One region of the Pseudomonas sp. FG29 genome, then DNA from elsewhere that is predicted to be linked to it. Evidence: predicted binding sites of a transcription regulator. Region 1 holds the regulator's gene; each other region holds the start of a gene.
What was found. The regulator FliA, encoded in region 1, starts transcription of late flagellar genes. The targets are predictions, from matches to a motif close to CTAAAGTTTNNNNNNNNNNNGCCGNTAA.
Positions count from the first base shown of each region.

Region 2: ACODS1_RS13945 (methyl-accepting chemotaxis protein) is a predicted target of FliA. The motif match lies at 1,847-1,874, and genes of this name have one in related genera.
Region 3: ACODS1_RS01620 (flagellar protein MotY) is a predicted target of FliA. The motif match lies at 2,088-2,115, and genes of this name have one in related genera.

Region 1 is NZ_JBMDJU010000015.1:86,304-90,658, reverse strand. Features, by position in the region: gene ACODS1_RS16145 (chemotaxis protein CheA) at 1-242, opposite strand, end outside; gene ACODS1_RS16140 (protein phosphatase CheZ) at 255-1,043, opposite strand; gene ACODS1_RS16135 (chemotaxis response regulator CheY) at 1,063-1,437, opposite strand; gene fliA (RNA polymerase sigma factor FliA) at 1,538-2,284, opposite strand; gene fleN (flagellar synthesis regulator FleN) at 2,281-3,111, opposite strand; gene flhF (flagellar biosynthesis GTPase FlhF) at 3,199-4,355, opposite strand, start outside.
Region 2 is NZ_JBMDJU010000012.1:26,566-30,920, reverse strand. Features, by position in the region: gene ACODS1_RS13955 (ABC transporter permease subunit) at 1-611, opposite strand, end outside; gene ACODS1_RS13950 (ABC transporter ATP-binding protein) at 611-1,531, opposite strand; gene ACODS1_RS13945 (methyl-accepting chemotaxis protein) at 1,913-3,712, shown strand; partial or broken gene ACODS1_RS13940 (IS110 family transposase) at 3,822-4,013, opposite strand; gene ACODS1_RS13935 (MAPEG family protein) at 4,207-4,355, shown strand, end outside.
Region 3 is NZ_JBMDJU010000001.1:327,073-331,427, reverse strand. Features, by position in the region: gene ACODS1_RS01625 (argininosuccinate synthase) at 1-1,009, opposite strand, end outside; gene ACODS1_RS01620 (flagellar protein MotY) at 1,116-2,051, opposite strand; gene pyrC (dihydroorotase) at 2,205-3,251, shown strand; gene rnt (ribonuclease T) at 3,248-3,922, shown strand; gene ACODS1_RS01605 (bacterioferritin-associated ferredoxin) at 4,098-4,316, shown strand.

The DNA.
Region 1 (4,355 bases):
TCGCCCTTGCGAAGGATGTCGAACACGTTCTCGGCAATATGACAGCACTCCACCAGCTCGTTGAGCTGAAGGAAGCCTGCTCCGCCCTTGACGGTGTGGAAACCGCGAAAGATGGCGTTCAGCAGGTTCATGTCGTCCGGTCGGCTTTCCAGCTCGACCAACTGCTCGGACAACTGTTCGAGAATCTCGCCGGCCTCTACCAGGAAATCCTGGAGGATCTCTTCATCGGCGCCGAAGCTCATGTGGGGTGCTCCTTAGAATCCAAGACTGGATAGCAGGTCGTCGACATCGTCCTGATTGGAGGCGACGTCATCACGCTTATCGGCATGAATCTGCGGACCTTCACCCGTCGACGGCGATTTTTGCTGCTGTTGTTCGGCACGCAATGCATCGTGGTCATGTTCGATACCCGCGAAGCGGTCTACCGAACTGGCCATTAGGACTAATTTAAGCAGGTTGCTTTCCACCTCGGTGACCAACTGCGTCACCCGCTTGATCACCTGACCGGTCAGATCCTGGTAATCCTGCGCCAACAGAATGTCGTTGAGGTGGTTGGACAGCTTGCTGCTGTCACGCTCGCTACGCGCAAGGAACAACTCGATGCGCTTGGCCAGCTCACGAAAACCCTCTGCGCCGATTTCCCGGCGCATGAAACGACCCCACTCGGCGCTGAGGCTCTGCGCCTCATCGGCCAGGTCATTGACCAGTGGCGCACTCTGCTCCACCAGATCCATGGTGCGGTTGGCCGCTTTCTCGGTCTGGGTGACGACGTAGTTCAGACGCTCGGTGGCGTCGGATATCTGCGACAGCTCCTTGGCATGAGGCATGCGCGGGTCGAGCTGAAAATTGACAATAGCGTTGTGCAGCTCACGGGTCAGCTTGCCGACCTCGTGATACAAACCACGATCACGAACCTTGTTGAGCTCATTGATCAGTTGCACCGCGTTGCCGAAGTTACCTTTTTCGAGGCTATCGACCAGTTCGCGGGCATTGGTTTTCAGGGACGTTTCAAGATCGCCCAATGTGGAATCATCGTGTTCCATAGCACCCTCGCGGCCGACATCAGCCGTTGACCCGCTCGAAGATCTTCTCGATCTTTTCCTTCAGCACCTGCGCAGTGAAGGGCTTGACCACATAGCCATTCACGCCGGCCTGAGCCGCTTCGATGATCTGGTCACGCTTGGCTTCGGCGGTGACCATCAGCACCGGCAGGTGCTTGAGGCGCTCATCCGCACGTACCGCACGCAGCAGGTCGATGCCGGTCATACCGGGCATGTTCCAGTCGGTGACCAGAAAGTCGAAGCTGCCGCTCTGCAGCATCGGCAACGCTGAAGTGCCGTCATCGGCCTCGGCGGTATTGGTGAAACCCAAGTCTCGCAAGAGGTTCTTGATGATCCGTCGCATCGTCGAAAAATCGTCAACGATGAGGATTTTCATGTTCTTGTCCAAGTCGACCTCCGTACAGTCCCAAACGTATTGCGTTTGCAACTACGTCCTTTAATCGTGAAACCGTTTCTGCCTGCGAGTACGCTGCGACTCAGCCAGCGCGCCATTCACTCAGCCGCGAACGCAGACGCGCCGCGCACTGACTGTGCAACTGACTGACGCGCGATTCGCTGACCCCCAGTACTTCACCGATTTCCTTCAGGTTCAGTTCTTCATCGTAATACAGCGCCAGCACCAGACGCTCGCGCTCCGGCAGGCCGGCAATGGCCTCGGCCAATGCCGCTTGAAAGCGTTCATCTTCGAGATCCCGCGAAGGTTCGAGGTGGGTGTGCCCGGCGTCTTCGTGCAGTCCGCCATGTTCACCGTCCTGCAATAGGTCGTCGAAACTGAACAGGCGGCTACCCAAAGTGTCGCCAAGAATGCCGTAGTAATCTTCCAGACTCAATTGGAGTTCGGCAGCAACCTCGTGATCTTTAGCGTCACGCCCCGTTCTCGCTTCAACGGTACGTATCGCATCGCTGACCATCCGGCTGTTGCGGTGCACCGAACGCGGTGCCCAATCGCCTTTGCGCACCTCGTCGAGCATGGCACCGCGGATGCGAATACCGGCGAATGTTTCGAAGCTTGCACCCTTGCTGGAGTCGTATTTGCGCGAGGCTTCGAGCAGGCCGATCATCCCGGCCTGAATCAGATCGTCCACCTGCACGCTGGCTGGCAGACGCGCCAGCAAGTGATAGGCAATGCGCTTGACCAGCGGCGCATAGCGCTCGATCAACTGGTGCTGGGAGTCCTGCGCACGAGCCTTGTTGTACATACGAAGTCCAGAGGCTGCTGTCATACGGCCGAGTCTGCTGTCGGTTGCTTCACCAGGCGCTCGACGAAGAACTCCAGATGGCCGCGCGGGTTGGCCGGCAGCGGCCAGGTATCGACCTTCTGAGCGATTGCCTTGAACGCCAGTGCGCATTTGGAGCGCGGGAAGGCTTCATAGACGGCGCGCTGCTTCTGCACCGCCTTGCGTACGCATTCGTCGTAGGGCACCGCGCCGACGTACTGCAGGGCGACATCGAGAAAACGATCCGTCACCTTGGTCAGCTTAGCAAAGAGATTGCGACCTTCCTGCGGGCTGTGCGCCATGTTGGCCAGCACGCGGAAGCGGCTGATGCCATGGTCGCGGTTGAGCAGCTTGATCAGCGCGTAGGCGTCGGTGATCGAGGTCGGCTCGTCGCAGACCACGACGAGAATCTCCTGCGCCGCCCGCACGAAGCTGACGACCGCATCGCCGATGCCGGCTGCAGTGTCGATCACCAACACGTCGAGGTTTTCGCTGATATCGCTGAATGCCTGGATCAGGCCGGCATGCTGCATGGGCGATAGGTTGACCATGCTCTGCGTGCCCGATGCGGCCGGCACGATGCGGATACCGCCCGGCCCCTGCAGCAGGACGTCACGCAGGTCACACTCACCAGCGATCACGTCGGCCAGGGTGCGCTTGGGGCTCAGCCCCAGCAGCACATCGACGTTGGCGAGCCCAAGGTCGGCGTCCATCAACATCACCCGGCGCCCCAGATCGGCGAGGGCCATGGACAGATTCACCGACACGTTGGTCTTACCGACACCGCCCTTGCCGCCGGTTACCGCGATCACCTGTACGGGATGCATACCCATGTTCTCTCAATACCTTGTCTAACTTCGACTTGGCCAACCGGCCGTTCGCCCCTGCAAAAAACGCAGGGTTTGCAACACTTTAGCGCTTCAGCCGACGCGCCGCGCGGTTCCTTGATAGAGACCGGCGAACAATTGCGCCATGGCGTCCTCGCTAGGCTCTTCCGGCGCCTGCAATCCCACCGCGCGGCTGACCAGCTGGTGGCTACGCGGAACGTGCAGATCATCCGGAATCCGCGGCCCGTCCGTGACATAGGCTACCGGCAGATGCTGGCCTATAGCCAGACCCAAAACCTCACCCAGACTCACGGCCTCGTCCAGCTTCGTCAGTATGCAGCCGGAAAGGCCGCAACGCTTGTAACTATGGTAGGCCGCCTTGAGCACCTGGCTCTGACTGGTAGCGGCCAGCACCAGATAATTCTTGGCTTTCAGGCCGCGCGCAGACAGGCTCTCGAGCTGCAGACGCAGGGCCGGATCGTTGGCGGGCAACCCCGCCGTATCGATCAGTACGACACGTTTCTTGGCCAGGGGCGCCAGGGCTTGCAGCAGCGACTGCCCCGGATCGATCTGAGTCACCGAGACGCCGAGGATGCGCCCCAGGGTCTTGAGCTGTTCCTGGGCGCCGATACGGAAGCTGTCCATACTCACCAGAGCGACCTGCTGAGCACCGTACTTAAGCACGTAACGCGCGGCCAGCTTGGCCAGCGTGGTGGTCTTGCCCATGCCGGCAGGGCCGACCAGGGCAATCACCCCGCCCTCTTCCAACGGCTCGACCTTGGGCGTCTTGATCGCATGGGCCAGGTGCGCCAGGAGCATGCGCCAGGCCTGACGAGGCTCGGCGACGCCCGCCACGCGGTCGAGCAACGCCTGCGACAGCTCGGCCGACAGGCCCATACGCTGCAAGCGGCGCCACAGGTTGGCCTGCTGCGGGCGACGGCTCTGCATTTGCCCCCAGGCGATGGAGCCCAGCTGTACTTCGATCAGTTCACGCAGGCCATGCAGCTCGAAGCGCATGGCATCGAGCGCACGCGGATCGACACTGGGCGCGGCAGCCACCGGCTTCTCGACGGGGCGCTGCGGCTTGACCGGGGTCGCCGGCAATTCCGGCGCCACCAGCGAGTCATTGGCGAAAAGTTGACGGTCTTTCGACGAGTCCTGTTCGGCACGGGTCGCCAGCTCCGCCTGGGCATTGGCGATGCGCGCCTGAGTCTTGCGCAGCTCGGCCTCCAGAGCCGGATTCGGTCGAA
Region 2 (4,355 bases), on a different contig from region 1:
ACCAGAAAGCTCAGCGAGGCGATGGCGTCCACCAGCCACTGCGGCGCCCAGGCGAAGGCGTCGAGCACCATGGGAAAGCCGCTGACGATGAACAGGAAGCAGGCACTGACCGCGAGGATGAAGGCGATCACCTGGTTCTTGCTCAGCGCCGACATGCACGAGCCGATGGCCAGGTAGGCACCAGCCAGCAGCCAGCTACCGATATAGCCGGTGACGATGGCGCCGTTGTCCGGCTCGCCCAGGTAATTGACGGTGATGATCATCGGGAAGGTCAGCAGCAGCGCGATGCCGGCGAACACCCAGGCCGCCAGGAACTTGCCGGTGACCGCCTCGAAGCGGGTGATCGGCAGGGTCATCAGCAGCTCGATGGAGCCGGACTTGCGCTCCTCCGCCCACAGGCGCATGGCGATGGCCGGCACCAGGAACAGGTACAGCCAGGGATGGAAGTTGAAGAAGGCCGACAGGTTCGCCTGGCCACCCTCGAAGAAGCCGCCCAGGTAGAAGGTGAACACCCCGGACAGCACCAGGAAGATGACGATGAACACATAGGCCAGCGGCGTGGCGAAATAGCTCGCCAGCTCGCGTTTGAAGATCACGGGCAACTGGGTCATCACTGCTCTCCCCGGGTCAGCGTGCGGAACACCTCATCGAGGCGACCGCGCTCCACATTGAGTTCACGCACCTTCCAGCCGCGCTCGGCGATCAGCGCATTGACCTGCGGGAAGATCACCGCACCCGGCTGCGCCAGCACGCTCAGGCTGTGCTCACGGGCGTTTTCCTCGACGCCCGCAACACCGGGCAACGCCGCCAGGGCAGCCTGATCCAGCGCCTCCTCAGCCACCAGCGTCACCGCCTGGTGGTAGCGCGAGCGGCTTTCCAGCTCCAGCGGCGTGCCATCGGCCAACAGCCTGCCATGAGCAATCACCACGGCGCGGGTGCACAGCGCCGTGACCTCTTCGAGGATATGGGTGGAAATGATCACGATCTTGTCGCGCGCCAGGCCCTGGATGAGCTGGCGCACCTGATGCTTCTGGTTGGGGTCGAGGCCATCGGTGGGCTCGTCGAGAATCAGCACACGCGGATCATGCAGGATCGCCTGGGCCAGGCCGACGCGGCGCTTGAAACCCTTGGACAGCGTCTCGATGCTCTGTTCCAGCACCTTGTCCAGCTCTAGCTGTTCCACCGCACGCTGCACCCGCAGCTTCTTCTCAGCGCCGCGAAAACCGCGCACCTCAGCGATGAACTCGAGGAACCCGCGCACCGTCATGTCGCCGTAGCACGGCGCGCCTTCCGGCAGATAACCGATCTGCCGCTGGGCCTCGAGGGTCTGCGTCTGGATATCGAAGCCGAGGATGCTCGCCGTGCCGGAGGTCGGCGCGAGAAACCCCGTGAGCATCTTCATGGTGGTGGATTTACCGGCCCCGTTGGGGCCGAGAAAGCCCAGCACTTCCCCTGGCTGGACACTGAACGACAGATCATCGACTGCCGTATGCTGCGCAAAACGCTTGGTCAGGTTTCTTATCTCGATCATGGCCTCTCACCGTCGCGAAGGGCGCTGCGCTCAGCGAAACCACCGCACACGCGCAGCCCGCAAGAACGCCGAGCGCACTGCAAAAGCACGCGCCCGGACGAGGGCATGACCCTGACAAAAGCAAAAAGTTCAGTCAGCCAATTGCAACAGGCTGTAAATGGAATATGGGTTCAGCGAAGGGACAGTTTCATGGCCGTTTACCCCCACGAAAGGCCGTTGCCGTGGCATGCGCTGGCGGCGCTATCTCGCTCCTGACGATAACGCCGCAAAACCCATCCAGGCCAGCCCGCGGTGCTGGCGCACAGACATCTTTCGTTAAAGGTTCTGCGCTACCAGTCGACAGCAGTGACAACCCAGGAATCTTTGGCAAGGAATTACTGCATGCAGTCGGTAAAGTCGCTGTACGACGCTATCGAGAGAAACTTCTTCGATACCCTGACCAAAAAGCTCTCCAGCCTCTTCCTGCTGGTGCTGGTCAGCGGCATGCTGTTCTGGGTGGCCATCAGCCTGCGCGCCGACATCGTGCAATTGCTGCACGGCAGCCAACTCGACCCCGCCCTGCTCAAGCAGGTCGAAGGCAAGCTCGACACCCTCGGCACCGCCCTGGCGCTCAGCGCACTGTTCACCCTGACCATGGTCAGCTTCATGGTCTGGTACTTCCGCCACCTGATCGTGCGCCCGGTCAACAACATGACCCGCGCCCTGGAAGAAATCGCCAACGGCGAAGGCGACCTGTCGCGCGACCTGCCGCTGCTGACCCACGACGAAATCCGCACCCTGGCAAGCACCTGCAACCGCTTCCTGGCCAAGCAGCGCGAGATCATCAGCAACGTGCAGGCGCTGACCGTACAGATCGCCGTGGAATCCGCCCGCTCGCTGAAGAACATCAGCGACTCCAGCGACAGCGCCACCCACCAGGCACGCTTCGCCAATGAAGTGATGAGCGAGAGCAACATCGCGGTCGGTCGCATCGACGAGGTGTCGCAGCAAACCCAAGCGATCTCCACCAGCACCGCGCACAACCTGAGCATGGCGCAGGATTCCTACGCCGAACTGCTGGAAGTTACCGGCAACATCAGCGATATCTCCAGCAGGCTCGACGAATTCAGCGGCCTGGTCGCCGCACTGAACGAGCGCTCCTCGAACATCAAATCCGTGGTCGGCCTGATCCAGCAGATTTCCTCACAGACCAACCTCCTGGCGCTCAACGCCGCCATCGAAGCAGCCCGCGCCGGTGAGAGCGGGCGCGGCTTCGCGGTGGTCGCCGATGAAGTGCGCACCCTGGCACAAAGCGTCAGCCAGGCCACCGGCGACATCTCGCAGAACATCGACGCCATGCTCAAGGAAGTGAGTTCGACCCACGAGCAAACTGCCAAGATCAGCCAGAGCGCCCGCGAGACGCAGGTGGTGGTCGAGCGCGCCACCCAGCATTTCGAGAGCATGATCGGCGACTTCGAATCTACCAACGGCAAGCTGGCCGAGATCGCCGAGCACATCCTCCAGGTCGCCGACGCCAACACCGGGATCAACCACCGCGTCACCCAGATCCATGCCGACAGCCAGGCCATCGACCAGCGCATGCAAAGCTCGGCCATCGCCACCCGCGACCTGTCCACCGTAGCCGAAAGTGTGCAGACCCTGCTCGGCCGCTTCATCCTCGGCGAAGGCGAACTCGACGCCGCCATCACTCGTGCCACCCGCTGCCGCGATGCCCTGCAGACGCGCCTGGCGGCGCTGCAACGCGAAGGCGTGAACCTGTTCGACCAGAACTACAAAGCCATCCCCAATACCGACCCCAAGCAATACATGACCGGTTATACCGAGCGCTTCGCGCGCATCTGTCAGGACGAAATAGACGCCCTGACCAAAGGCACCAAGGGCGGCATCGTCTCCTTCATCGTCGACAGCAAAGGCTATTGCCCGGTGAACAACAGCTGGGTCTCGAAGGCCCCGACCGGCACGCGCGAAGTCGATCTGCCGGTGTGCCGCAACAAGCGCATATTCTCCGACCCGGTGGGCCTGCGGGCGGCCAGCAACACCCAGCGTTTCCTGCTGCAGACCTACCTGCGCGACACCGGCGAAATCATGACCGAGATCGACGTACCCTTCTTCTTCGAAGGCCGCCACTGGGGCAACCTGCGCATGGGTTTCGACGCTGCGCGTTTGCTGGGTAAGTCGTAAGCCACGCGCAAAGCTGCAGAGCGATATAGACCGCTCGCAAGTACAAAAAGCAGCATATGGAAAGCGCTCCAGGCAAACGTTAGCCGAGATCAGGAGTTGACTGAGAAGGCTGCACCAGGCGCGCCCAGTAATGCGTCCTGCCGCAGGCTTCTATCACCCACTCGACCAACCCGACCTGCTCCTGTATATATTGCCGGAACGCCTCTCGGTTCAGCCGCTTGCGCTGCACCACCTGGCCGAAACGGACACTCTCGGCAACTTGGTAAACGGACTTGGCCAGTTCAACAACGATTCGCCTTATAACAGCTCTCCTAACTGTTACTACCACTACGCCTGTATAGGGCAGTGGTTTGGGGAGAGTCCATTACAGCATTCAAACCGTTTGCTTCACTCACTTGGAACGGGCTAAAGCCTGCCCCTTAACTAAACGTCAGGCTGCTGATTTAAAATTGTCGTTATGGAGCGCCACCAAATTGAATCCACTCATACTTCCTATGGCAGCTCATATAGCACTCACCGCTTTTCTTTACGTGCTATTAACTATCGCACGCGCACCTAAGGTGTGGGGCATAGGCAAAAAACCAGATGGAAGCAATCCATGGGCAGCAGTAGAGCCCCGAATTAGTGCTAATCTTTCAAACCA
Region 3 (4,355 bases), on a different contig from region 1:
CCTGGGAGGCGTCGATCATCTGTTGCAGCATCAGACGCTCCGGGCTCCACCAGAAACCGTTGTAGATCAGGCTGGCGTACTTCGGCATCAGCTCGTCTTTCAGGTGAGCGACTTCGCGGTCGAGGGTGATCGACTCGATGGCGCGGTGACCTTTGAGCATGATGGTGCCGCCGGGGGTCTCGTAGCAGCCACGGGACTTCATGCCGACGAAACGGTTCTCGACGATGTCCAGACGGCCAATGCCGTTCTCGCCACCGATGCGGTTCAGCTCGGCCAGCACCTGAGCCGGGGTCATTTCCTTGCCATCGATGGCAACGATGTCACCCGCGCGGTAGGTCAGCTTGATGTAGGTCGGAACGTCAGGCGCCGCTTCCGGCGACTTGGTCCAACGCCACATGTCTTCTTCGTGCTCGGTCCAGGTGTCTTCCAGCACGCCACCTTCATAGGAAATGTGCAGCAGGTTGGCGTCCATGGAGTACGGCGACTTCTTCTTGCCGTGGCGCTCAATCGGGATGGCGTGCTTCTCGGCGTAGTCCATCAGCTTCTCGCGCGAAAGCAGATCCCACTCGCGCCACGGGGCGATGACCTTGACGCCTGGCTTGAGCGCGTAGGCGCCCAGCTCGAAACGCACCTGGTCGTTACCCTTGCCGGTCGCGCCGTGGGAGATGGCGTCGGCGCCAGTCTCGTTGGCGATCTCGATCAGGCGCTTGGCGATCAGCGGACGGGCGATGGAAGTACCCAGCAGGTACTCGCCTTCGTAGATGGTGTTGGCGCGGAACATCGGGTAGACGAAATCACGCACGAATTCTTCGCGCAGGTCGTCGATGTAGATTTCCTTGACGCCCATAGCCTGAGCCTTGGCGCGGGCCGGCTCGACCTCTTCGCCCTGGCCGAGGTCGGCGGTGAAGGTCACCACTTCACAGTTGTAGGTATCTTGCAGCCACTTGAGGATCACCGAGGTGTCCAGGCCACCGGAATAGGCCAGAACTACCTTTTTGACGTCCGCCATGCCATCACTCCACGGGTTGTACGGTAAAACCCGTGATTCTACTGGCCAAGCGACTCAATTTACAGGGGCGCGACAGGCGGAGTTGACGAAGCGACGCCCAGAAGGCTCAGGACGGCTGACTACCGGGCGGATCAACGGGTGTTGGGGCCGGTGCGCTCTGCTGCGGCGCCTCGACCGGCGGCATGCGATCCAGGCGCAAGGTTACCCGGCGGTTCTTGGCGCGATTGGCCTCGCTGGTGTTCGGCACCAGAGGGTAGCGCTCTCCGTGGAAGCGCACGCTGATCTGCTCGACGGGAATGCCATGGGCCTTGAGGTATTCCTGCACCGCCAGCGCGCGGCGGCGCGACAGATCGCGATTGGTCAGACGGTTACCGCTGTTGTCGGCATGACCGTCGATCTGGAAGCTGTTGATGCTCGGGTCGGCCTTGACGAACTCGAGGATGATATCGAGCTTGGCCTTGGCCATCGGGTCGAGGTCGATCCCACCACCGGGAAAACCAATCTGCGCCAGGCGAATCTGATCGAAATTCACTGGCAGCAACTTGGCCGTGCAGGCTTCGTAATCGTCGTAGGCCTTGTGAAACTTCACCGGTAGCAGGCGCACTTCCAGTCTATCGCCGCCGTTGAAGGTGCGGTGGCGTACCACCGGGCTGCGCCCCTCCAGCAAGCCGGCGAGCAATCGCGCCCCCTGCTCCTGCGAGCTGTTGAACGGTACCTCGCCGCTGGCAACGCTGACCGAACCCAGATTGATGTCGCCACGCCCCGGCTGCCAGGGCGCGGCAGCAGCCAACAAAGTCGCCGAACCATTGCCGAGCCAGTGCTCACGCGCCTTGAGGCGGAAGGTGACCTGCTCACCGGCGCGGCGCACGAACTCGCCACTGCCGAAGTTGCTGATCGGCTGGCTCAGACGACACTCGAACTTGTCACCCTCGACCGTCCACTCGACCTTTTCCAGCCGCGTCTGGAAGCTGATGGCATGCGCCGGCAGGCACAAAGGCATGCCAGCCAGCAGGCTGATCAGGAGCAAATTGGGCGCACGCACGGTCGACTCCACGGCGGTTCACGGCATTCTCACGGGGTATCGGTCAGGCGCGCGGAAACTTGACCCCCTGCGTGCGATTGTCGCGCCGGCGCGAGCGCGAAGCGGCGCTTTTCAGGTACCATGCGGCCACGTTTTACCCGCCTGGAAGCCTCCATGTCCGACCGTCTGACTCTTCTGCGTCCCGATGACTGGCACATCCACCTGCGCGATGGCGCGGTGCTGCCACATACCGTCGGCGATGCCGCGCGCACCTTCGGCCGCGCCATCATCATGCCCAACCTGGTACCGCCGGTACGCAACGCCGTCGAGGCCGACGCCTATCGCCAGCGCATTCTCGCTGCACGCCCGGCCGGCAGCCGTTTCGAGCCGCTGATGGTGCTCTACCTCACCGACAACACCAGCCCGGAAGACGTGCGCGCAGCCAAGGCCAGCGGCTTCGTGCATGCCGCCAAGCTCTATCCGGCCGGCGCCACCACCAACTCCGACTCGGGCGTGACCAGCATCGACAAGATCTTTCCGGTGCTCGAAGCCATGGCCGAAGTCGGCATGCTGCTGCTGGTACACGGTGAAGTGACCCGCGCCGAGATCGACGTGTTCGACCGCGAGAAGACCTTCATCGACGAACACCTGACCCGCGTGGTCGAACGCTTCCCGACGCTGAAAGTGGTGTTCGAGCACATCACCACCCGTGACGCGGTGCAGTTCGTCGAAGCTGCCTCGGCCAACGTCGGCGCCACCATCACCGCCCATCACCTGCTGTACAACCGCAACCATATGCTGGTCGGTGGTATTCGCCCGCACTTCTATTGCCTACCGATCCTCAAGCGCAACGTGCACCAGGAAGTCCTGCTCGATGCCGCCACCAGCGGTAACGTCAAATTCTTCCTCGGCACCGATTCGGCACCGCACGCCAAGCACGCCAAGGAAGCCGCCTGCGGCTGCGCCGGCTGCTACACCGCCTATGCCGCCATCGAGCTGTACGCCGAGGCGTTCGAACAGCGCAATGCACTGGACAAGCTGGAAGCCTTCGCCAGCCACCACGGCCCGGACTTCTATGGCCTGCCGCGCAACACGGACAGCATCACCCTGGTACGTGAAGAATGGAGCGTGCCGGCCAGCCTGCCGCTGGGCGACAACAGCGTAATCCCGCTGCGTGCCGGCGAAACGCTGCGCTGGAAACTGCTGGAGGGTCAGGCGTGAGCGAAGACAACTACGAAGACGAACTCGAACCGAGCCTGCCATCCGGTCCGCGCACGCCCATGGCGGCGCGCTTTCGCGGCTACTTGCCGGTCGTCGTGGACGTCGAGACCGGCGGTTTCAACAGTGCCACCGATGCCCTGCTGGAAATCGCCGCGACCACCATCGCCATGGACGAGAGCGGCTTTCTCTACCCGGATCACACCCACTTCTTCCGCATCGAGCCCTTCGAGGGCGCCAATATCGAGGCGGCGGCACTGGAGTTCACCGGCATCAAGCTCGATCACCCGCTGCGCATGGCAGTGAGCGAGGAACATGCCCTGGGCGAGATCTTCAAGGGCCTGCGCAAGTCGATCAAATCCGCCGGCTGCAAGCGCGCGATCCTGGTCGGGCACAACAGCAGTTTCGACCTGGGCTTCCTCAATGCCGCGGTGGCGCGTTGCGGCATCAAGCGCAACCCTTTCCACCCCTTCTCCAGCTTCGACACCGCCACCCTCGCCGGCCTCGCCTACGGCCAGACCGTGCTGGCCAAGGCCTGCCAGGCCGCCGGCATCGAGTTTGATGGCAAAGAGGCGCACTCGGCACGTTATGACACCGAGAAGACTGCCGAGCTGTTCTGCGGCATCGTCAACCGCTGGAAGGAAATGGGTGGCTGGGACGAGTTCGATCAGTAACCCATCCTCTCTCGCGGACATAAAAAACCGGCTCAGGCCGGTTTTTTCATGTCTGGGCAACGGAGTAATGCCGCTCGTCGGCTGCCGCGATCATTCGCAAACGATCTTTGACAAGCATTCTCATTAACATTAGTATCCGACCCATCAAACAGAATCACCTGGACGAGCCTTGCCCATGTACGTCTGCCTCTGTGAAGGTGTCACCGATACCCAAATCCGCGAAGCGGTCTATGAAGGCTGCTGCAGCTACCGTGAAGTGCGCGGCAGCCTCGGCATCGCCAGCCAGTGCGGCAAGTGTGCGTGCCTGGCCAAGCAGGTAGTACGCGAAACCATCGCTGAAGTGCAAAGCAGCCAGGCCAGCCTCGCCTACCCCGCTAACTTCGTCGCTGCCTGATTCTCCCGAACACAAAAAACCGGATCATCGATCCGGTTT